One region of the Photobacterium kasasachensis genome, then DNA from elsewhere that is predicted to be linked to it. Evidence: predicted binding sites of a transcription regulator. Region 1 holds the regulator's gene; the other holds the start of a gene.
What was found. The regulator MetJ, encoded in region 1, represses methionine synthesis genes. The targets are predictions, from matches to a motif close to TTAGACNTNTANANGTCTAA.
Positions count from the first base shown of each region.

Region 1 (11,692 bases):
GCTTCGTCGATAATCAGCTTGTCACCCGATTTTTCGGTCGCGTCGTAGGACAGCTCTTCCATCAGGCGCTCCATGACCGTGTGCAGGCGGCGGGCACCGATGTTTTCAGTACGTTCGTTAACCTGCCACGCGGCATCGGCCAGTTTGTTGATCCCACTTTCGGCAAACTCAATCTCTACCGATTCGGTGGCCATCAGCGCCTTGTACTGCTCGGTCAGTGAGGCATTTGGCTCGGTCAGGATACGCTTGAAATCGCCACTGGTAAGGGCTTCAAGCTCGACGCGGATTGGCAGGCGACCCTGAAGCTCAGGGATCAGATCCGATGGCTTCGCCACCTGGAAGGCGCCGGAGGCAACAAACAGGATGTGATCGGTCTTGACCATACCGTGCTTGGTCGATACGGTGCTGCCTTCTACCAACGGCAGCAAGTCACGCTGGACACCCTCGCGAGACACGTCCGGGCCCGATGACTCACCGCGTTTACAAATCTTGTCGATTTCGTCGAGGAACACGATGCCGTTGTTTTCAACCGCAAAGATGGCCTGCTCTTTCAGCTCTTCCTGGTTGACCAGTTTCGCCGCTTCTTCTTCGGTCGCCGCCTTCATCGCGTCTTTGATTTTCATCTTGCGCTTTTTGGTGGTGTTACCGGCCAGGTTCTGGAACATGCCCTGAAGCTGGTTGGTCATGTCTTCCATGCCCGGAGGGGCCATGATCTCGACACCCATCTGCGGGGCGGCGATTTCGATTTCGATCTCTTTGTCATCCAGCTTGCCTTCGCGCAGTTTCTTGCGGAAAGACTGGCGGGCCGTCGAGTTGCTGTCTGCTTCTTCGTTCTGGCCCCAGGCATCGCGCGCCGGCGGCAGCAGAATATCGAGAATGCGGTCTTCGGCCAGTTCTTCGGCGCGGAAGCGGACTTTTTCCATCGCCTGCTGGTGGGTCATTTTCACTGCGACATCAGTCAGGTCGCGGATGATGGTTTCCACTTCCTTGCCGACATAGCCCACTTCGGTGAACTTGGTCGCTTCAACCTTGATGAAGGGGGCGTTGGCCAGTCTGGCCAGGCGGCGGGCAATTTCGGTTTTACCGACACCGGTCGGGCCGATCATCAGGATATTTTTCGGGGTTACTTCGACACGCAGCTCTTCAGGAAGCTGCATGCGACGCCAGCGGTTACGCAGGGCAATGGCCACTGCACGCTTGGCTTTGTCTTGACCGATGATATGACGATCAAGCTCATGAACGATTTCGCGAGGAGTCATCTCAGACATTACGGCTTCCTTACTTGGTATCAAGCTCTTCGATTGTATGTTGGTGGTTGGTGAAGACACAGATATCACCGGCAATGTTTAGTGATTTTTCCGCAATTTCACGGGCGCTGAGATCGGTATTCTCCAGTAGGGCCGTTGCTGCTGCCTGGGCAAAATTACCACCTGAGCCGATTGCAATCAGATCATTTTCCGGTTGGACGACGTCACCGTTGCCGGTGATGATCAGAGAGCCGGTTTCATCGGCTACAGCAAGAAGGGCCTCTAGCTTGCGCAGCATACGGTCGGTGCGCCAGTCTTTGGCTAGCTCGACGGCTGACTTGAGAAGATGGCCCTGGTGCATTTCCAGCTTGCGCTCAAAACGCTCGAATAGGGTGAAGGCATCAGCCGTGCCGCCGGCAAAGCCTGCTAGAACTTTGTTGTTGTATAAACGGCGCACTTTGCGAGCGTTACCTTTCATAACGGTATTGCCCAGGGAAACCTGGCCATCACCGGCGATAACGACTTTACCGTTTCGACGTACAGATACGATAGTTGTCACGGTTTTACCTCTTTGAGTCTCTCCGGCCTTTGCCGGTATCGGTATTAATGCTTATCTGGGGGTGGGAAAAGTTTTTTTCAAGGTATCGATATTGGAAAAAGAAAAGGATGCGGTTGCATCCTTTTTCTTTTTTCTTATGTCGGTGGGGTGTCCTGAGCGGGGAGCCTATTCCCAGAACCAGATTGCGCACGGCTCGATACCGGCCCGGCGCAGCATATTGCGGTCACTCTCGGCTTTGCGCTTTTGTGGATAAGGACCGAGGATCACCCGGTACCAGTTACCTTTTTCGCCCTGGCTGATCTTGACCTGGCTGGTCAAGCCTTGGAAGGCGATCATAGCCTTGCGCTGTTCGGCCTGATCTTGGCTGCGGTAGGCGCCACACTGCATCAGGTAAGGGCGGCTAGGCTTCTGCTCTTTCTTGGCTTCAACCGGGACTTCCTTGTTTTCCAGCTCCTCGATATAGCGCCATTTCTCTTCCGGTTTCGGCGGCAGCTTTTTCTCTTGCGCCTTAACGGCGGGTTTCGGCTGTGGCTTCGGCGCGGGTTTTGGCTGAACGGTCTCGGTCTGTGGAGCCGGTGTCGTTGACAGGAAATACAGGCCGTAGCCGAGTGCGCTGACCAGGCACAATGCTATCAGTGCCCATTTTATCGGGAAGCCGCCGGAGGCGGGGGCTTTACGCGTGTTACGGGCTGGCTTTTTCGGCGAGCGTCCGCGTTTTACATAATCTTTTGTGGCCACGGTTAGAATAAACACAACGGGGAAAACAATTCTCGCTATGTTACAAAGTTGCGCTGGGGCTGACTAGTGCTGGGATCAGATCTGAACGAAATGCTTGCATGTCATTGGGTGAATTTTGTGAGCTTATGCCCAAAACATAAGCTCACATTGGGGGTGTGTTCCGGTTACTGGGCCGGTGGCGCCGCACTTTCCCGGATCACCAGCTTGGCATCGAGCAGGCGGGAGCCTGATGAGATCTCCTTGCCCTTGAGAATTTCAAGCAACATCAGCATCGACTGACGGCCGATTTCATAGCGTGGCTGAGACACAGTGGTCAGAGGTGGATCGCAGTATTCGGCGAACTGAATGTCATCGAAGCCGACAATCGATAAATCTTGTGGTACCCGGAAACCCAGACGCTTGGCTTGCTGCATAGCTCCGATGGCCATGACATCGTTATGGCACAACAGCGCCGTTGGTGGCTCGGGCAGGGACAGCAGGGCTGTGACGGCACGGGCACCGGCTGCGAACGTGAAATCGCCCTTGACGGTATAGGCCGGGTTGAGTTCGACGCCTGCACGACGCAATGCCTGTTGGTAGCCTTGCGATCGGAACTGGCACAGTGCTGCCGAGTCAGGCCCGGAAATTTGGGCAATGCGTTTGTGTCCCATCTGGGTTAGGTAGTTGACGGCCTCAAAGGCGGCAGTCAGGTTGTCGATATGAACGGTCGGAAGCTCAAGCTCCGGGGCAAACTCGCACGCCATGACCATAGGCGGCAGGTTCTTTTGCTCGGGTTTGCTGACATCGAACGGCAGGTCCGTGCCGAGCAGTAACATACCGTCAGCCTGTTTGGTGAAGACAAGATTGACGAATGAGTTCTCACGGGTTTTTTGCTGACCGCTGTCGCCTAGCAGTACCAGGTAGCCATGTTCCATGGCAGCTTCCTCGATACCCCGGATAATCTCTGTAAAGTAAGGATCACAGATGTCCGGCACGATAGTGACAATGGTTTTTGATTCGTTACGACGAAGATTCCTAGCCAGCGAGTTGGGTGAGTAGCCAGCATCCATGACGGCTTGTTCAACTTTTTTTCGGGTTGAAGCCGACACTTTCTCCGGGTTCATCAAGGCACGGGAGACCGTGGCTGTTGAGACACCGGCGAGCTGGGCAACATCCTTCATTGTCGCCATAATTACAGTTCCTCTCTATTTATATTTCTCTCATTATTGCCGGAGGATCATAGCCAAACCGGGCAGATACCTATACCAGCGAGCCTACTATTGTAGGCGCTCCGCAGGGGATTAAACATGCTCGAAATAGCATAAATTACATTCAAGGTGTGACATGAGTCGCATTGTTCATTTTAAGTTAAATCCTGCGGTTCGACATCAATCGACCACCTGACTTTCCTGGCCAGAGGCAGCAGTTGGATAGCTGGCTTGGCGATGGTCAGCATTTGCTGCAAGGTCTTGCGATCCGGCGTCTGGAGCAGTAACTGCCAGCGATAGCGGCCGGCCCGGCGTGACAATGGGGCAGGGTTGGGTCCCATCACCGGTGTCTCCTGGCAACAGAGCGGGCTGGACTCAAAAATGCCGCGAACTTGCTGTAAAAATTGCTCAACATGATCACTCTCGTTGGCTTCTGCGCGAAACAGGGTCAGATAGGTGTATGGGGGCAAAAATGCCTGCCTGCGCTCGTCAAGTGCACTGACGGTAAACTGGTCATAGCCTTTATGCAGCAGAGCCTGAAGCAGGGCGTGTTCGGGGTGGTGAGTTTGCAATATTACCTCACCGGGTTTGCTTGCACGGCCCGCCCGCCCGGCGACCTGGATGAACAACTGGGCAAGGCGTTCGGATGCCCGGAAGTCATTGCTGAATAAGGCACTGTCGACATCGATCAGGCTGACCAGGGTAACATCCGGAAAATGGTGCCCTTTGGCCAGCATCTGGGTCCCGATCAGAATTTGGTATTCATTGTTTTTGATCGCTTCAAGGTAGCTCTCGAGGCTGCCTTTGCGGCGGGTGCTGTCTCTGTCGATGCGTACGGTCTTGTATTCGGGAAACAAGGTTGCCAGCTGCTGCTCCAGCTGCTCGGTACCGACTCCGACGGCATTGAGCTGGGTAGAGCCGCAGTTGCCGCATTGCGGCATCATCGGGCGCTGGGTGGCACAGTGGTGGCAGCGAAGCTCTCCCGACTGCTGGTGGAAGGTGTAATAGGCATCACAGCGCTTGCATTCGGCGAGCCAGCCACACTCGTGGCAGATCACGGCCGGGGAAAAGCCGCGGCGATTGAGGAACAGCATGACCTGGTTGCCGGCCTCGAGGTGCTTGCGCATCCGGGCAATGAGCGGGGCAGAGAGCCCTGCCTCCAAGTATAGCCCTTTGACATCCAGCACCCCGTGCCGCGCCTGCTGGGCATTGCCGGCCCGGCGAGTCAGCGTCAGATGATGGTACTTACCGGTTTTGGCATTGTGGAGGCTTTCCAGGGCAGGGGTAGCCGAGCCGAGAATTATCGGGATGTTCTCCCGGTTGGCCCGCATTACGGCAAGATCCCGGGCATGGTAGCGCAGGCTGTCCTGCTGTTTGTAGGACGCATCGTGCTCTTCGTCGACGATGATGATGCCGAGGTTATCAAAGGGGGTGAACAGTGCCGAGCGGGTACCGATGATAATGCCAGCCTGGTTGTCCCTTCCGGCCAGCCAGGATGACAGCCGTTCGGTGTCATTCAGCCCGGAGTGAACCGTTTCCAGCGGGACGTTGAAGCGGCGGCGGAAGCGGTTGATGGTCTGCGGGGTCAGGCCTATTTCGGGCACCAGGATCAGTGCCTGCTTGCCGGCAGCCAGCACCGGTTCGAGCAGGTTGAGGTAGACCTCGGTCTTGCCGGAGCCGGTCACACCTTCCAGCAGGTAGCAGCCAAAGGCCGGGTTGGCATTGACGGTTGCGACCGCCAGTGCCTGCTCGTCGTTGAGCTTTGGCTTTTCCTCGGTGACGGCAAAGTCAGGTTGCCATTCCCTGCTGTCGGGGCGTTCTTCGAGAGATTCAACCCAGCCTTTGTCACTCAGTGTTTTCAGTATTGCCGAACTGACCTCCTCGGCCAGCAGGCTTTCGTGGCTGCTTTTACCATGGCGCAGGGTGTTGAGCACCTGCGCCTGTCGCGGGGCGCGGTTTAGCGCGGCCAGCGGCTGGTCGCGTCCGGCTTCGGTGATCTGCCACATTTTCAGGCTGCTCGGGGCTGCCTCCCGGCCCTTGCGTAATAGCGTCGGCATGGCATTGGCCAGCGTATCGCCGAGCGGGTACTGGTAATAGCTGCTGGCCCAGCTCAGCAGACCGAACAAGGGCGGATGCCACAGTGGCTCGCTATCCAGTACAGTGTTAACGGCTTTTAGCTGGCCCAGAGGAAAATCGGATTTATCCGTCAGTGATATAACGATCCCGATAAGCTGCTTCGGACCAAAAGGTACCTTGACCCGGCCGCCGATAACAGGGGACTGGCCTGGCTTTATCAAATAATCAAAAAGCTTATCCAGGGGGACAGGAAGAGCCACGCGGGCAATGTTGGGCGTCATAACTAACCGAGTAATCCACATATACTAAGATTAGGAAGTGTACATTGCTCGGCTGCGGGCGCAAAGCGGTGAAAAAAGGAGCGCATTAGTTGATCTGGGCGACGTGATTGATTACTATACGCCGCCTAATTTATCGTATTGGTGTCAGCTTGCTGATAGCCAAACGTTATACTGTTATTAACGCGTGTGGTGCCCGGCTTTGGATCGGGAGAGCGACACGGCCTTAGCTTTGAGGTTATCCCATGAAACAAGGTATTCACCCAGAATACACAGCAGTGAACGCTAAATGTTCTTGCGGCAACACTTTCGTATTTAACTCTACTATGAGTAAAGACATCAACCTTGATGTATGCGACAAGTGCCACCCTTTCTACACTGGTAAGCAGCGTCAGGTTAACACTGGTGGTCGTATCGACAAGTTCAACAAGCGTTTCGGTGCGCTTTCTAGCAAGTAATTGCCAGATGAATTTCGAAAAAGGGACGCGCAAGCGTCCCTTTTTTTGTCTGCAGGCGATACTCAACGCGGATGATTTTAGTCTTTTCCTCTGTACCTTTCTTTGTTTCTGGTTGTTTGACGTGGCAACTGGCACGTTTTCTACCCATTCTTCCGGTGTTTGTTCAAAATTCTGCTATACCTGAGTATTCCGGTGGGGATTAATTGGCTCGACCAGCGTTGCTGCGCTAGGATTTTGTATCGCTATAGAATATGATCTATCTCCCAATACCGAACTGAACATCATTTTCATTCAGGATCAAGACCACTATGTCTGAAGATTTTCGTCAACAAGCACTGCACTACCACGCTTACCCTGTTCCAGGTAAAACCGCTATTTCCCTAACAAAGCCGGCAGATACGGTTGAAGATCTGGCCCTGGCTTATAGCCCGGGTGTTGCAGAGCCTGTTCGAGAGATCGCTCAAAACGCAGAAAACGTTTACAAGTACACGGGTAAAGGCAACATGGTTGCCGTGATTACCAATGGTACCGCTATCCTAGGCCTGGGTAACCTTGGCCCACTGGCATCTAAGCCGGTGATGGAAGGTAAGTCATTGCTATTCAAACGCTTTGCGGGTCTGGATTCTATCGATATCGAAGTTAAGCACCGCACCATCGATGAGTTTGTTGATACGGTCGCCAATATTGCCGATACGTTTGGCGGTATCAACCTGGAAGACATCAAGGCACCAGACTGCTTTGAGATCGAGAAACGCTTGATTGAGCGTTGTGCGATCCCGGTCTTCCACGATGATCAGCATGGTACGGCTATTGTAACCGCCGCGGGTATGCTGAATGCCCTTGAGATCCAGGGCAAAAATATCAGCGAGTCTGTGATTGTCTGCCTGGGTGCCGGTGCTGCCGCTGTTGCCTGTATGGAGCTACTGATCAAGTGTGGTGCCCAGCGCGAGAAAATCTACATGCTGGATCGCAAGGGAGTTATCCATACCCGCCGTGACGACATCAATGAATACAAGCAGCTGTTCGCCAACAATACCGATAAGCGTACGCTGGAAGACGTGATTGAAGGCGCCGATATTTTCGTTGGCGTATCTGGCCCTAACTTGCTGACGCCGGAAGCGCTTAAGCTGATGGCCGATAAGCCGGTTGTGTTCGCCTGCTCGAACCCGGATCCTGAGATCAAGCCTGAACTGGCGCATGCCGTGCGTGATGACTTGGTGATGGGGACAGGCCGTTCCGATTACCCGAACCAGGTGAACAATGTAATTTGCTTCCCTTTCATCTTCCGTGGTGCCCTGGATGTACGCGCTAGCGTGATCAATGACGAAATGAAGCTGGCAGCCGTTCATGCCATTCGTGAGCTGGCCAAAGAGCCAGTGCCTGCCGAAGTTGTGAAAGCGGCGGGAGCTGACAAGCTGGAATTCGGTGCCGATTATATTATTCCTAAGCCGATGGATTCACGCCTGCTTCCTCGTGTTGCCAAGGCGGTAGCCCAGGCGGCCATTGACTCTGGTGTTGCGCAGATTGAGATGCCTGTGGGCTATATGGGGGGCGAGTAAGTCACCGTTTGGTTGAAATACTAAAAAACCAGCCCTAGGGCTGGTTTTTTTTTATCTGAAAACGGCAGTCTATATAAAACGTGCCAGTCTAGTATTATTCGTTGATGTCTTCGTATTTGATGCCCATTTCTTCCATCAGCTCCTTGGCTTCTGCCGGCAGATCGTCAGGGCGGTCTTTACGGATGTCATCGTCAGTCGGTAGCGGCTGGCCTGTGTAGGCATGCAGGAAGGCTTCGCACAGCAGCTCACTGTTGGTTGCGTGACGCAGGTTGTTGACTTGGCGGCGGGTGCGCTCGTCAGTCAGGATTTTGAGTACCTTTAATGGAATCGAAACGGTGATTTTCTTTACTTGTTCGTTTTTCTTACCGTGCTCCGCATATGGGCTGATGTATTCGCCATTCCACTCTGCCATTTTCTACCTTCTCAGCGATGTTGGATTCAATAAATTTAATATGGGTGAATTTTAGCGGGATTTACTGCCATAAGCAAAGACATATGGACGTCTAGAAGTGTTGACGTCCCAAATAAATGTGGTTAATGTTGTTGATTAAAAGTTATTCGAATGCAGGGCTTGCCCCAGACAAGGAAAGTAAATATGAGTGACAAGAAGCTTGCCACCGTTGCCGTACGTACCGGTATTGAATCAGACACGCAGCATAATGCTGTCGTTCCGCCAATTTACCTGACTTCTACCTATAGCTTCCCACAGCTGGGTGACCTTCCTCAATATGATTATTCACGTTCCGGCAACCCGACTCGAAATATGCTTGCAGATGCCTTGTCTGAGCTCGAGGGCGGAGCTGGCGGCGTGGTCACCAGTTGCGGGACGGCAGCGATCAATTTGCTGGTTTCTGCCCTGCTGGGGCCGGATGATTTGGTGATAGCCCCTCATGACTGCTATGGCGGCACCTACCGCTTGTTTAATACCCGGGCCGGTAAAGGTGACTTTAAGGTTGAGTTTATCGATCAGTCCGATCCGGATGTATTGGCGGCAGCACTGGCCAGGAAGCCTAAGCTGGTTTGGGTAGAAACCCCGTCTAACCCGCTGCTTCGGGTGGTGGATGTCGCCGAACTGTGTGAACAAAGCAAGCAGGTCGGTGCGTTGGTGGCGGTCGATAACACTTTCTTGTCACCTATCCTGCAGCAACCTATCGCGCTGGGTGCCGACTTTGTTGTCCACTCGACCACGAAATATATCAACGGTCATTCCGATGTGGTCGGTGGGGTGCTGATTTCCAAAGAGGCCGAGCAGGCCGAGAATATTGCCTGGTGGGCCAACTGTATCGGGGCGACCGGGGCGCCGTTTGATGCTTATTTGACCTTGCGTGGATTACGTACGCTGGCACCACGAATGAAAATGCACGAGGAAAACAGTGCGCAAGTGCTGGCCTACCTGCAGACCCAGCCGCTGGTCGGCCAGATCTATCATCCGAGCCAGCCTGATCACCCTGGTCATGATATTGCCGTCAAGCAGCAAAAAGGATTCGGCTCGATGCTCAGTTTCGAGCTGGCAGGAAGTTACCGTCAGCTTGAAGTGTTTGTCTCTGCATTGACGTGTTTTTCGCTGGCGGAATCGCTGGGAGGGACGGAAAGTCTGATTGCCCATCCGGCAAGCATGACGCACCGTGCCATGTCTGACGAGGCGCAGGTCGAAGCCGGGATCAAGCCGTCGCTGCTACGCTTGTCGGTGGGACTTGAAGATCCAAGCGATCTGATTGCCGATTTGGAACAGGCCTTCAAGCAAGCGGCGGAGGTAACTGAATGAGCCAGCCTGTAAACAGACAGACAGCCCTGCGGCAGTTACATAAGTTCGGCGGCAGTAGCCTTGCTGATCCTGATTGTTATCGTCGGGTGGTGACGATTTTGCAAGAGCACTCCGGCAGTGATGATTTGATTGTGGTGTCGGCCGCCGGAAAAACAACCAACCGCCTGATTGCCTGGGTCGAACTGCTGGGTAAGGATGGCCGTCAGGCCCACGAGGCCCTGCAAGAACTACGTGCCTTCCAGCAGCAGTTGATCACCGAGCTAGTAACAGGTTCGGTGGCAGATGAATTGCAGACTCAGCTACATTTTGAACTTAGCGAGCTGGCCCGGTTGGGCGAGTCAAAGCTCGACGAAGCAGCGATCGCAGCAATTTTGGGGCATGGTGAATTGTGGTCGGCACGTTTACTGTCCGCCTTGCTGGTACAAAATGGCTTGTCATCCGGACATCTTGACTCGCGAGAGTTTCTACGGGCGGAGCGCTCGGCCCAGCCGGAAGTGGATCGGGCCCAGTCGTGGCCGCTGCTTAAGGCGCAGCTGGCCCAGCATAGTCAGCACCGTATCGTGATCACCGGCTTTATGGCCCGTAACCAGAAAGGTGAAACCGTATTGCTGGGGCGCAATGGCTCGGACTATTCGGCGACCATCATTGGCGCGTTGGCTGAAGTTTCGAGAGTCACAATCTGGAGTGACGTTGCCGGAGTATACAGTGCCGATCCGCGTAAGGTCGGGGATGCCTGCCTGCTGCCTTTGCTGCGGTTGGATGAGGCCAGCGAGCTTGCGAGGCTGGCGGCACCGGTGCTTCACAGCCGGACATTACAGCCTGTTGCCCAGAGTTCGATTGACCTCACATTGCGCTGTAGCCACCAGCCCGAGTCGGGATCGACACGGGTAGAGCGGGTACTGGCATCGGGGCGCGGGGCCAAGATCATTACCTCGCTCGATGATGTCTGTCTGATTGAGCTGGACGTGGCTCGCTCTCATGATTTTGAGCCTATTTTGGGTGAGCTGGAGCGAACCCTGCAGCGGGCCCAGCTACTGCCATTGGCCCAGAGTGTCGAGGCCGATCAGGGACGTATTCTGCTCGCGTATACCGGTGAGGTCGTCAACAATGTATTGGGCCTGCTGCAAGACAGCGGTATTACCGCGGAGCTTCGTCTGCGGGATGGCTTCTCGGTGGTGGCCGCTGTCGGAGCCGGGGTGGTCAACAACGCCGTCCACTGCTACGGGTTTTATCATCAGCTAAAGAATCAGCCTGTTGAGTTCACGACCGAGCCGGACTCGGGGTTGAGCCTGGTGGCTGTGCTTAGAAAGATTGATACGGCCCCGCTGGTTGCGCAGATCCACCAGAGCCTGTTCCAAGCACAAAAGCGGATTGGTCTGGTACTGTGTGGCAAAGGTAATATCGGCAGCCGCTGGCTGGAGCTGTTTGACCGTGAAAAGGTGCAGCTGGAGAAACGCCATGGCATGAGCTTTACCCTGGTGGGGGTGGCCGATAGCTGCCGCCACTGGATTGACTTCCAGGGGATTGAACCGACCCGGGCACTGACAGCTTTTGATGACGAAGCGGTTGATTATGCCGAAGGCGAGCTGCTGAATGTGCTGGCTGCACACCCTTATGATGATGTGATGGTACTGGATGTGACAGCCAGCGCCGAGTTGGCTGCCAAATACCCGCAGATTGCCGAAAGCGGCCTGCATCTGATTTCCGCCAACAAGGTTGCCGGTTCTGCCTCGGGAGAGGACTATCATGCCGTGCAGGATGCGTTTGCCAAGAGCAGCCGTCATTGGTTGTATAACGCGACGGTAGGGGCCGGCCTGCCGGTCAA
Region 1 covers NZ_JAKJSH010000009.1:89,327-101,018, reverse strand. The annotation lists gene hslU (ATP-dependent protease ATPase subunit HslU) at 1-1,268, opposite strand, end outside; gene hslV (ATP-dependent protease subunit HslV) at 1,279-1,806, opposite strand; gene L4D19_RS13935 (SPOR domain-containing protein) at 1,972-2,544, opposite strand; gene cytR (DNA-binding transcriptional regulator CytR) at 2,709-3,713, opposite strand; gene priA (primosomal protein N') at 3,887-6,088, opposite strand; gene rpmE (50S ribosomal protein L31) at 6,331-6,543, shown strand; gene L4D19_RS13915 (malic enzyme-like NAD(P)-binding protein) at 6,852-8,102, shown strand; gene metJ (met regulon transcriptional regulator MetJ) at 8,197-8,514, opposite strand; gene L4D19_RS13905 (O-succinylhomoserine (thiol)-lyase) at 8,698-9,867, shown strand; gene L4D19_RS13900 (bifunctional aspartate kinase/homoserine dehydrogenase II) at 9,864-11,692, shown strand, end outside.

Region 2 (11,692 bases), on a different contig from region 1:
ATTACGCTATCAAATTTCATTGCTCGACCTCGTCTGCTGTTTCGCTTGTTGTTTTGTTTGTGGCGTTTGTTGCTGTACTGGATGCCTGATGTGTTGTTTCCGGTTGTTGTTCCGGGAGATCACTGACACCAAACAAGCCTTCGTAGATCCAGTAGGTAAACTCGCCTTCGCGCATAGCATCGCCCCAGAATACCGGCTTTATACCTTTCCAGCGTTCTTCAAGGAATTCGCCCAGTAGGTGGCTCGCTTCGGTCCCTGATGTTTTGCCGTACTCCGAGAATAAGCCAGCGGCACGGTAAGAGCAGAGTTCTCCCTGGCATGGCCCCATACCAACGCGGGTACGGCGACGTAAATCAACCAGGTTATGGACATCAAGCTCTTTGATGGCGTATTCCACTTCGCCACAAGTAACCATCTCGCATTCGCAGATCACGGCCTGGCTCTTCTTGTCGCCCTTGAGGAACTTCTCGGCCCGCTCGCCATGACGGTAGTAGGCGGACTGATAGACAGGTTTGGCAAGACTAGCTGTTTTCTTGGTTTTCTCGGTTGCTTGCTCCGAGCCGGGCAGTGGTTTTTCATGGGTAATACATGGTTGCGAGTTGCCCAGTTTTTTGGCAACTAGATCGGTCGTCCATTCAGCCATCATGCGGTATGTCATCAGCTTGCCGCCGGTGATGGTTACGAAGCCGTCCATGCCATCTCGTTCTGCATGGTCTAGCAATACAATGCCGCGGCTGATATTACGGCCGCTGGTATCACCGTCGACGGCAACGAGAGGGCGGACACCCGCGTAGGCACGAAGAACACGGGTGTTGGCCATGATAGGCGCAAGCTTGGCGCCTTCCTCAAGCAACACATCGATCTCTTTACTGGTGACATGCAAGTCGTCGATCTTGTCGTAATCGATACGCTCAGAAGTGGTTCCGATCAGAGAAATCGTGTCACCGGGTACCAGAATATCGGCATCCGACGGTTTACGGCAGCGGTTGATGACAAGGTTATTGATCCGGTAGTCGAGGATCAGTAGGGATCCTTTGGCAGGGAACATCTTGATATTGAGATCCCCATACTCACAGATCTGTTGACCCCAGATCCCTGCAGCATTGACAACCTGCTTGGCGTAAATCTCAAAATGTTCGCCCGTTTTCGTGTTCAGACAGTTAACGCCTTTCACTGTGTGGCCGTCTCGGATCAGGCCAGTCACAATCGTGTGATTGAACAGGCGAGCACCATGCTCGACTGCATCAAGTACGTTGGAAGCGGCAAGGCGAAACGGATCAAGCGTACCGTCAGGTACCTTGACGGCACCAATCAAATCCGGGTTACAGTTAGGCTCTAGTCTCAGTGCCTCTTGCGGTGTCAGCTGCTCGACATCAATGTCTGCTTTCTGGCAGGACGAAAGAAAAGTTTTCTGAAAATCGAGATCATCGTCCGGCAGTGAAATAAACAGCCCCTGCGTATCTTCCACACAGTGGCGAGCAATCTTTTTGAGGATGCGGTTTTCTTGAATGCACTCTTCAGCGGATTCCTGATCCGTGACGGCATAACGAGCGCCCGAGTGGAGTAGGCCGTGGTTACGTCCGGTCGTACCTGAAGCAAGGTCATCCCTTTCAACCAGAATACATGCCATTCCTCGTAACGCACAATCACGCATGATGCCTGTGCCGGTTGCGCCACCGCCGATAATAACAACGTCTGTTTCAAACCAACTAGTCATGTTCGTTTTCGCTTATTGTTTTGGTCAGTTACTCAGGAACTGTTTGATTCCCTATCTCATAGGAATAAATATGCCACTTTTGCTGCGGGTATTATTTGATCTAATACACATAAATGAGCGAACGAACATTCGTTCGCGCTATAAGGGGCTTGATTGCATGAAAAGCAAACAAAAAAAGAGCCGTTCGGCTCTTTTTCGAAGGAAGGTATGTGTAAAAATTAGGCGATTGCCTTTCGGCGCTCATTTCCATGGTACTGAAAACCAACTGGATGAAAGCGGCTGCAGTCACGGCCGGAGTCTTTGCACTCATAAAGAGCACGATCTGCCCGTTCAATCATGGAAGAGAGCGTATCGCCGCAGGAATAGGTAGAGATGCCGATACAGGTGGTGATCTGTAGCTTGGTATCGGCATAGCCGATTGGCAATTCAAGTTGGCGAATGTAATGAAGCATGCGTTCCGCAATCTTTTCGGCCATGTCAGAATTACAACGAGGCAAGCACAGGATGAACTCTTCGCCGCCGTAGCGGCCAAACAGATCGGTTTTTCGGATCTTGCTTTGCATGAAATCAGCAAATCCCCGTAACACTTTATCGCCCGCGCCATGTCCCCAGGTGTCGTTAATTCGCTTGAACTTGTCGATATCGAAAATCAACACCGAAAATGGCTGGCCTTTATTTTCGCAGTGGGAAATTGACTTGTTTGCCAGTTGCAGGAGCATACGACGGTTATAAATGCCGGTTAACGGGTCCAAAGTGGCCTGGCGATACAGGCGCATTAGCATATATAGCTTGGACAGCTGCGACCAGATCACCATCATTGCCAGGACATTTTGCAGCCAATAGTCAGCAAGGTTTTCGGGTGTAAGTAGCCTGTCAGCCTGAAACTCAACAAAAAGCTGAGTAACAGCAGTAATAAAAAGCAGCCCGAGGCTTTCTTTTATGGTGACTGGAAGAATGGTCAATATGGCGACATGCAGGATAGGAAGCAGGGTATAACCGTATTCAATGCCACTATTGCCGTTGGGAAAGTCGAGCACCTGCATCGAATACAAGTAGAACAAGTTCAATCCAATTACCATCAAAGTCATACACCATTGGGCTTTTTTCAACGACGTTTGACGGCTGTTGTATTTGGCAATGGTAAATAAATATGCAGCGAGGGCAGCACGAGAAATAGCAATTTCGATCCCCTGCGAGCCGGAAAGGAACATTAAATCGAAAGGAACCCAGAGAACAATTAAGATTCCCCAGACGATGGCGAGCATCGAGATGCGGTCACGCAGATAGCCGCTTCGGGTGTTTTGAAAACTGGCGCTGTGCGCTTTTGCACTCCATAAATCAGGAATATACAGCTTAAGCGTCTTAAAAAGCTGCTCTTGATTATCCTGCATTCCTTTATTCGGGTTAGTCATTTTCGCCCTGTATGTTATGTGTCTGACTACCTATTTAGGGTTTAATTGCATAAAAAATGACGCAGCGCAAAGTCAACACAAACTGTCCGTGATTAGTGGGTAATTATTCTACATATTGAATAAACAAACCGTGACCTTGATCCAGTATATTGATTGGTTTTTCTAATGTGACTGGATGAATTAATTAATAGGTTAATCGTTCTTGGTTGAAAAATTTGCCGGTGAGTACTTTTACCGTGGTACTTCATTGTGCAATCAAACAGTGAACTTGATATGATCCTTCCCAATTTTTTATTGATACAAGTTAAAGCATGATTACAGGTTATTTGACGTTTCTGATCCCCGCACTGCTGGGGGCACAATTGATTTTGACGTTGGTGTTAACCAAGGGGGAAATCTGTCCGGGTCAACGAGGCAGGGTACATAAAATGTTGCCTGTAATCTTAGTGGGTTGGCTTGTTGCGGTCATTAGCCACCCGGTAGCTCTATTACCTTTGTTAGTGCTGGGCTTTTTTACCTTTAAGGTCAAGACGGGCAAAACCCGTGACGCGGGGCCGCTCAAGGCTCTGTACGCGGCCGATGTGCTGGCAGCACTGAGCTGGTTATTGCTTCTGCCGACAATGAGCCTGCCTCAAATTGGCCTGAGCCTGATGGCTGTGGCACTGTTTGGCGCCTCTCTGGCCCATTTGTTGTTGACGCTGGCAAGAACTCGCCTGCAGGCTTTTCACCGTATTTTGCCATTTACCGGTTTTGTCAGCGCGATTATGAGCGTCTTGTTGATGTTATGGCTCTTGACTGGGATGGAGGAATCCGCACTACAGGCCATGACTGCAGATGTTGTCGGGGCATTGGCCTTATTAGTGTTGGCACTATTGGTCTGGGGGGGCCACATTCTGCTGACCAAGACGGTTAATCGCTGGCAGCTTTTGGTCGCCTCATCATTGCTGGTGGCATCCGGCAGCATGCAACTGGTGATGTTCTAAGCTACATCACAATATTACGCATTTTCTGTATAAGCCCTTCCATTTGGAAGGGCTTTTGTTAGCAGGCTAACGGAGAATGACTATGCTTATCTTTAGGTACAGACACTGTTACCGTTGCTGTTGAGCTAAGGGGTGAGTATGGAAATTAGCAATCTACTGAATATGGATGGCAATATCGTTCTTGGCATTGTAAATGAACGGCTACGGCTTGAATGCTCGACTATCGAAGAGCTGGTAAGTCGTTATGAGCTGGATAACGATGAATTGAATGAGAAGATGGAAGCGCTGGGTTATCACTACGATCCCATCTCAAATCAGTTTAAATAAAAGCTGGATAACAACTTAACGCTTTAGGCGCTTTTAATTCCCTCAAGATGGGTTTGGCATTGCTGCTTGGCGGTTGCAAAAAACGCCTGCAGATAATGCCTTTCCCGCTCTGAAGCTCGAATGGCTGCAAATAGCCTTCGCCATAGTCCCTCTCCAAGCGGTTTGCTCACGACCAGCCCCTGACGGGCAAAATCATAAATGGCCCAGTTAGGCAAGGCGGCAACCCCCAGTCCGGCCGACACCATCTGGACCAGCATCAGGGTATTGTCGGCTTGTTTCCAGTTTTCTGGCTCGATATCTGCCGGTTGCAAGAAGTGTTTCACCACATCCAGGCGTCCTTTTTGAACTGGGTAGCTGAGCATGGTCTGATCGGCGAGATCCTGTGGTGAGATAAAGTCTTTGCTGGCCAATGGAGATTGCGGAGAAACTACCAGACGCATTTCGAAATCAAACAGGGGTTCGAAGTGGACTTCACTGCGGGCCTGAATGTCCGAAGTGATCACCAAGTCGAGTTCACCTGCGCTTAACGCCGGCAGTGGTTCGAATCCGAAACCTGACGAGAAATCCAACGTCACGCTAGGCCAGTGAATCTGGTATTCCTTGAGAGCTGGCATCAACCATTGGAAGCAGGAGTGGCATTCAATAGCCATGTGCAAGCGACCGTTGGCGTCTTCCTTCAGGCTGGCAAGCTCATGCTCGGCTTTGGCGATGCGGGGGATCAGGTCATCTGCGAGTTTGAGGAGGATCTCGCCTTCGGCAGTGAACTTTACCGGCCGGGTTTTCCTTAAAAATAGCTGGCCGCCGAGCCGCTGCTCGAGATCTTTTAGCTGGTGAGACAGGGCGGACTGGGTCAGGCAGAGGGTATTGGCTGTTGCTGTCAGCGAGCCGGTATCCCGTAAGACTGATAATGTTCTTAAGTGTTTAATTTCGATCATGACTTCCTTTACCGTCCTTGTCTCAGATGGCTCATCGCTTTCGTTATCATTTGAAATCCAGCGATTTTCCTGTTGCTGTCCGATGAGCTGATGAGATCAATGTACCTGTAAAAATGAGAAGTGTAAACATCTAGACGTCCAAATGGATTTGTTGTATGAGCCTTGATGATTATTAATTTTTTTCATAATCACTTTGAATTATAAGAAATTGTTCATGTATCGGGGTTAAGTCATTGTTTGGTCATCAACAGTTACCAGCACAGAGAGACTGCAACATGACGACGAACAACACCGTACCTGCGAATAACACAACGACCGCAAATAAAACAATCACCCATATTCTTGGTTACCCACGAGTAGGCAGCCAGCGTGAACTCAAGTTTGCCCAGGAAAAATACTGGCGAGGTGAAATCGACCAGAAAGAGCTTAAAGAGGTAGGTAGCTTGCTGCGTCATCGCCACTGGGGTGATCAGGTCGGTGCCGGTCTTGACTATGTATCGGTCGGGGACTTTGCCTGGTATGACCATGTGTTGAGTACCAGCATGTTGCTTGGCCACATTCCTAAGCGTCACAATACTGGCTTCCCTGATCTCGATACCTTATTTCGGGTAGCGCGAGGCAAGGCGCCGACAGGCTGTGCTTGCGCAGCGTCAGACATGACAAAGTGGTTTAACACTAATTATCATTACATCGTTCCAGAGTTCAGCGCCGATGATCAGTTCAATGTCAGCTGGCAGCAGCTGTTCGAAGAAGTAGCAGAGGCCAAGAAGGCCGGCCATGACGTCAAGCCGGTGTTGCTTGGTCCGGTGTCCTACTTGTGGCTGGGTAAAGAAAAAGAGCTAGATTTCGATCGTTTGTCGCTATTGCCTCGACTGCTGACTGCCTATCAACAGATCCTTGGTAAGCTGGCAGGACTTGGGGTGGAGTGGGTTCAGATTGACGAGCCGGTGTTGACCCTGGAGTTGCCAAAAGAGTGGGCGGATTCCTTTAAGCTGGCTTATCAAGTGTTAAATGGCAGTACCAAGCTGTTGCTGACCACGTATTTTGACAACATTACCCACCACCTGGACAAAATAGTTGCGTTGAATGTCGACGGCTTGCACATTGATTTATCAGCGTCACCGGAACAGCTAGGTGAAGTGGTCGCCGCTTTGCCACAAGGCTGGGTACTGTCGGCGGGGGTAATTAACGGCCGGAATGTATGGCGAGCTGATTTGGCTCAGCTACTGTCAGTCTTGCAGCCAGTTAAAGAGCAGCTAGGCTCGCGCCTGTGGCTGGCAAGCTCTTGTTCTCTATTGCATAGCCCTATTGACCTTGACCTGGAAACAGAGCTTAAACCCGAGGTACGACAGTGGCTCTCATTTGCCAAGCAGAAGTGTCGCGAGGTGACATTGCTTGCACAGGCACTTGACGGTAGCAAGCTGGCTCAACAGGAATGCCTCCAATACAGTGCGCCAATTAAGGCCCGTGCAACCAGTCAGCTGGTAAACAATGCAGAGGTGCGTCAGCGCACTGCGGCAATCACGCCGGCACTGGCTGAGAGAAAGGCTCCTTATGCTGAGAGGGCCAGACAGCAGCGAACGGCGCTTAACTTACCATTATTACCAACCACAACGATTGGCTCGTTTCCACAGACGAATGAGATCCGTACCCAGCGACGTGACTTTAAAGCCGGGCGACTAACGGAAGCCGAATACAATACTGCACTGAAAGGGCATATTGCGGATGCAATTGAGCGCCAACAAAAGCTCGATCTTGATGTGTTGGTGCACGGTGAAGCCGAGCGTAATGATATGGTGGAGTATTTTGCCGAGCTGCTGGAAGGCTTTGCTGTTACGCGTTTTGGTTGGGTACAAAGCTACGGTTCCCGCTGTGTTAAACCAGCCGTTATTGTTTCAGATATCTACCGTGCCAAACCGATGACGGTAGACTGGACGTGTTATGCCCAATCGCTGACAAACAAACTGGTGAAGGGCATGCTTACCGGACCGGTAACAATCCTTGGCTGGACTTTCCCGCGTGAAGACTTGACGCGGGAAGAAGTGGCCAACCAGATAGCCCTGGCATTGCGCGACGAAGTGGCTGATCTGCAGTCTTCAGGCATTAAGGTGATTCAGATTGATGAGCCGGCGATCCGTGAGGGCTTGCCGTTAAAAGCCTCGCAATGGCAGGCATACCTGGATTGGGCGGTGAACGCATTCAAAATCTCTGCTGCCAGCGCGGAGCCGCAAACTCAGATCCACACTCATATGTGTTACAGCGAATTCAACGACATTATTAAGTCTGTGGCAGCGTTGGACGCCGATGTGATCACTATCGAAACGTCTCGTTCAGATATGGAGCTACTGAAGGCCTTTGAGGAGTTTGACTATCCGAATGAGATTGGCCCGGGCGTCTATGATATCCATTCACCTAATATTCCGGAGGTCGAACACATTACCCAGTTGGTTGAAAAAGCGGAAACGCTCATTCCTGCAGAACGACTGTGGATTAACCCGGACTGCGGTCTGAAAACCCGTAACTGGGAGGAGACAGAAGCTGCACTACGTAACTTGGTGGCAGCAGCCAAAGCATTGCGTGAGCAGTGGCAGGCGAAAGCGGTGTAGCGAAAGTGGGCCGCATAATATAGCTTGGTCGTATGATAAATAAAAAGAGCGCATTTGCGCTCTTTTTGCTAACTGCACCAGTCCCGCTGTAGTGGCGGCTCGAGGATTATTGTGTTTCAGTACGCTTGAATGTCAGCGTGTGGTCGGCATTGGTCAACGTTAGTTCACTGCCTGTAATGCTGGCCTCACTCCACTCCATCAGGGTAGTACTCATGATTCGTTCCATTTCCATGGCTGGTTCTGGACAGGCCATCATGGTCATTCCCATTTTCTCGACACGCAGCTTACCTTCTTTCAGCTCTGCCTGACCGAAGTAGCGGTTACAGCCAGAGTGACCGTTGGCTGCCAGATCTGTGCTTAGTTCAAGGTTTGGTGCTTTAAATGGTTCCGGCAAATCAATGGCTTTGTTATCGACCTTGGTTAATACCCAGTTGTGGGTGGCCAGATCGGACTCGGCGATGACATGTGTACTGCTGCTGTTGTTGGCCGCGCAGGCCGCTAGAATAACTGGTAACGCTAGAATGGCTAGAAAACGCTTTCTCATAATATGATTCCCGGAGTTTAATTTTTATACTGCGTTCATTCGAACATAAGCTTCCTGAATATTAGTTTAATCGCTTACATTATCAATTGTACGCCGTTTCTTATTGATATGACTCGACTATAAACCAAGAGTTCAATCTCGTGAACACATCGCAACATGTATTGGTAGAAATAACAGTGGAATGTGAGTATCTATAATTTATAGCTAATAGTTTGCCAAAGGTAATCTTGTTTTCTGTTAGGTGGATGTCATTTTTATCCCATAAAATAGGGGGATAAGATAGCACTTTGCAGTGACTATTAATCCGGCAAATGTGTAGCACGGTAATGTATTAATCTTTTTTATTGTCGACCATATGAAGATGCACATCTTGCTGCGGGAATGGGATGGACAATCCTTCTTTGTCAAAGCGAATCTTCACTTCTCGGGTAATGTCCCAGTACACATCCCAGTAATCTTCTGTTTTTACCCAGGGGCGAACAATGAAATCGACCGATGAAGTATTGAGGGTATGAAGCTTTATCGTTTTTTCTGGGGATCTCAGTATCGCCGGGTGTGCGTCAACAATATCGTTCAGTACTTGTTCGGCGTGCTCGACACTGTCGCTATAACCAATGCCGAATACCATGTCGACACGGCGGACGCGCTCATGGGTGACATTCTTTATAGTGTCTCCCCAAATTTTGCTGTTGGGCACAATCATTATCTGGTTGTCAAAGGTCTTGATGGTGGTACTGACCAGACTCATGTGACTGACTTTGCCGGATACGCCGCCAGCCTCGACAAAATCTCCGACATCAAATGGGCGATAGATTAGCAGCATCATGCCGGATGCAAAGTTCGACAGGGTATCCTGGAGGGCAAAGCCGACGATAACACCGGCAACACCGAAACCGGTCAGTATGGGAGCCAGATTGAGGCCAATTTGCGACAGGGCGATCAACAGGCCGATGATGAAGACACCCTTGCCGCTCATCGAGATAAAGAAGTCCTGCATTAACTGGGACATGCGCAGATTAGGTGAGGATACCGCCCGGGTGACCATTCTTCGTGTGAGATTTTTTAAGATCCTGAAGATAAAAATAATAAAGGCAAAAATAACCAGCTTGAACAAGACCTGAGGGGTATTGTCGACCAGCCATTGGCCGATACCCTTTACCCAGCTGGAAAATAAGGAAATGAGGACTTTGGGCTTTAGCAAATCATCGGTCAGGTTTCCGGTTACCTCAAAAATTTGCTGGGTATATTGAGTGGTGTCTATCTCCATTTCGTCGGCCAGTTCGACGAGAAATCTGAGGTTGTCAATATCGCTGGCGACACTTCTCTGAGCCAAAAGGTGTTCAAGCTGGACAGAGGGCTTCTCACCTTCAGAGGCTGTTTTTAGCTGTTTGAGCAACAGGGCTTCTTGCTGGCTATTGAAGGAGAGTGAGGCTGACATGAATTCAAGCCGGTGGCTGATGTCTTCGGTGAGAGCGTCAGCACTGTTGGGATTCGGAGAGCCAAGTAATTCAAGCCATTCGTAGTTTATCCATTGCTCAGCCAGCAACCGTGTATAGAAGCGGCGGGCATCATCGAGGTTTTTTTGTACGGATAACTTATCTTCCTGTGCTGCCTCGTCGAGCTTCACTTCTTCTGTAGTTATTTTACCTTCAAGAAACTCAGAGGCCTGAGAGATGAAAATGACCTGTTGATTGACGTATTTTAGCAGTATCGGAACGGTTTCATCTGTGCGGTTGTCGATTAAGCTTTTAATTATTCTGCGCAGTTCGTCATTTTTGTTGAGCAGCTGCATTTCGACGACACTTCTTGCCGAACCACTTTTGGTAAGAGATTCCTGATGGAGTGCGGCGATCTCTTGTTCGAGTGATGCCAGTTGTTGTGTTTGTTCGTCATGTTGTTCTGCCACCACGACAGAGGAGATGAATAACAAGATGATCATCAGTATGCGCATCTTACAGCTCACTCTTGCTAACTGATTTATAAAACAGGTTAATCAGGCCAATAGTTGAAGCTGTTGGGCCATGATACCCAGTATCAGATTATGTATTGTTGAAATAAAAATCGGTGCCGGGGAGAAGTGCCAACACCAGTCCGGCATGTCATTCCCACGATAATGATAACCGTCATAGGCTGGTGGCGGAGGCTCAATATGTAGATTAGGGCGTTATAATGGCCTAAACACATCAAAAACAGTCAATACTGACGACTTTGAAACAGTGTTTTTATCTTAGGGATGCGGTTTGGGGGTATTGTCAGCAGAGGGCCAAATGATTTGAATAAAAAAGCCCATAACACTTGCATGAATCAGCAAGGGCTATGGGCAAAGTAGCGAGGAGCAAAAGCGTGTGTTAAATGAACACACAAGTTAGTACTCTTTGTTATGTTCTTTTTATTAGGCGGTAACTGGAGCCTCCTGGGCAAAGGCCGGTTGTTCGGTTTTAGTTGGAATACGGAAAATCAACGTATAACTAACCGGCAAGACGATCAGTGTCAGCACGGTGGCAAAGCCAAGACCAAAGATGATAGTGACTGCCATTGCCACAAAGAACGGGTCAAACAGCAGCGGGATCATACCTAGCATAGTGGTAATTGCTGCCATGCCGACCGGTCTGACACGGCTGACGGAAGAATCAAATACGGCGTCATATGGCGCCATGCCTGATTTGATCTCGGCGTTAATTTGGTCGACCAGAACAATGCCGTTTTTGATGATCATACCGCTAAGGCTAAGCATACCGAGGATCGCCATGAAGCTTAGTGGCGCATCAAGCAGCAGCAGGCCGGATGCAATACCAATAATCGCAAGGGGGACGTTGAACCAGATCACCAGTGGCTGCCTGACTGAGTTGAACAGGACAACAGTGATCAGGAACATCGCGAGGTAGCCTAGTGGCAGGGAGCTAAAGATACTTGCCTGCGCATCACGTGAGGTCTCGTACTCGCCACCCCATTCAAATGAATATCCGTCCGGCAGTTCAATCGCCTCGACTTTGTCGCGTATCTTGCGATGGACTGAGTCGGCTGTTTCGCCGCTGCCAAGTACCGGATCAGCAAACACGGTAAGCATACGCTTTCGGTCACGACGCATGATAATAGGGTTTTCCCATTCGGTATCGAAAGAGGAAACCAACTGTGTCACAGGGACAAACGTGTTGTTCTCGCCACTCC
Region 2 covers NZ_JAKJSH010000007.1:216,443-228,134, reverse strand. The annotation lists gene glpB (glycerol-3-phosphate dehydrogenase subunit GlpB) at 1-20, opposite strand, end outside; gene glpA (anaerobic glycerol-3-phosphate dehydrogenase subunit A) at 17-1,717, opposite strand; gene L4D19_RS10835 (GGDEF domain-containing protein) at 1,936-3,129, opposite strand; gene L4D19_RS10830 (hypothetical protein) at 3,441-4,112, shown strand; gene L4D19_RS10825 (DUF4250 domain-containing protein) at 4,251-4,439, shown strand; gene metR (HTH-type transcriptional regulator MetR) at 4,463-5,374, opposite strand; gene metE (5-methyltetrahydropteroyltriglutamate--homocysteine S-methyltransferase) at 5,650-7,980, shown strand; gene L4D19_RS10810 (META domain-containing protein) at 8,087-8,524, opposite strand; gene L4D19_RS10805 (mechanosensitive ion channel domain-containing protein) at 8,856-10,475, opposite strand; gene L4D19_RS10800 (efflux RND transporter permease subunit) at 10,917-11,692, opposite strand, start outside.
Region 2: the regulator MetJ is predicted to act here: its motif matches at 5,497-5,516, upstream of metE (5-methyltetrahydropteroyltriglutamate--homocysteine S-methyltransferase).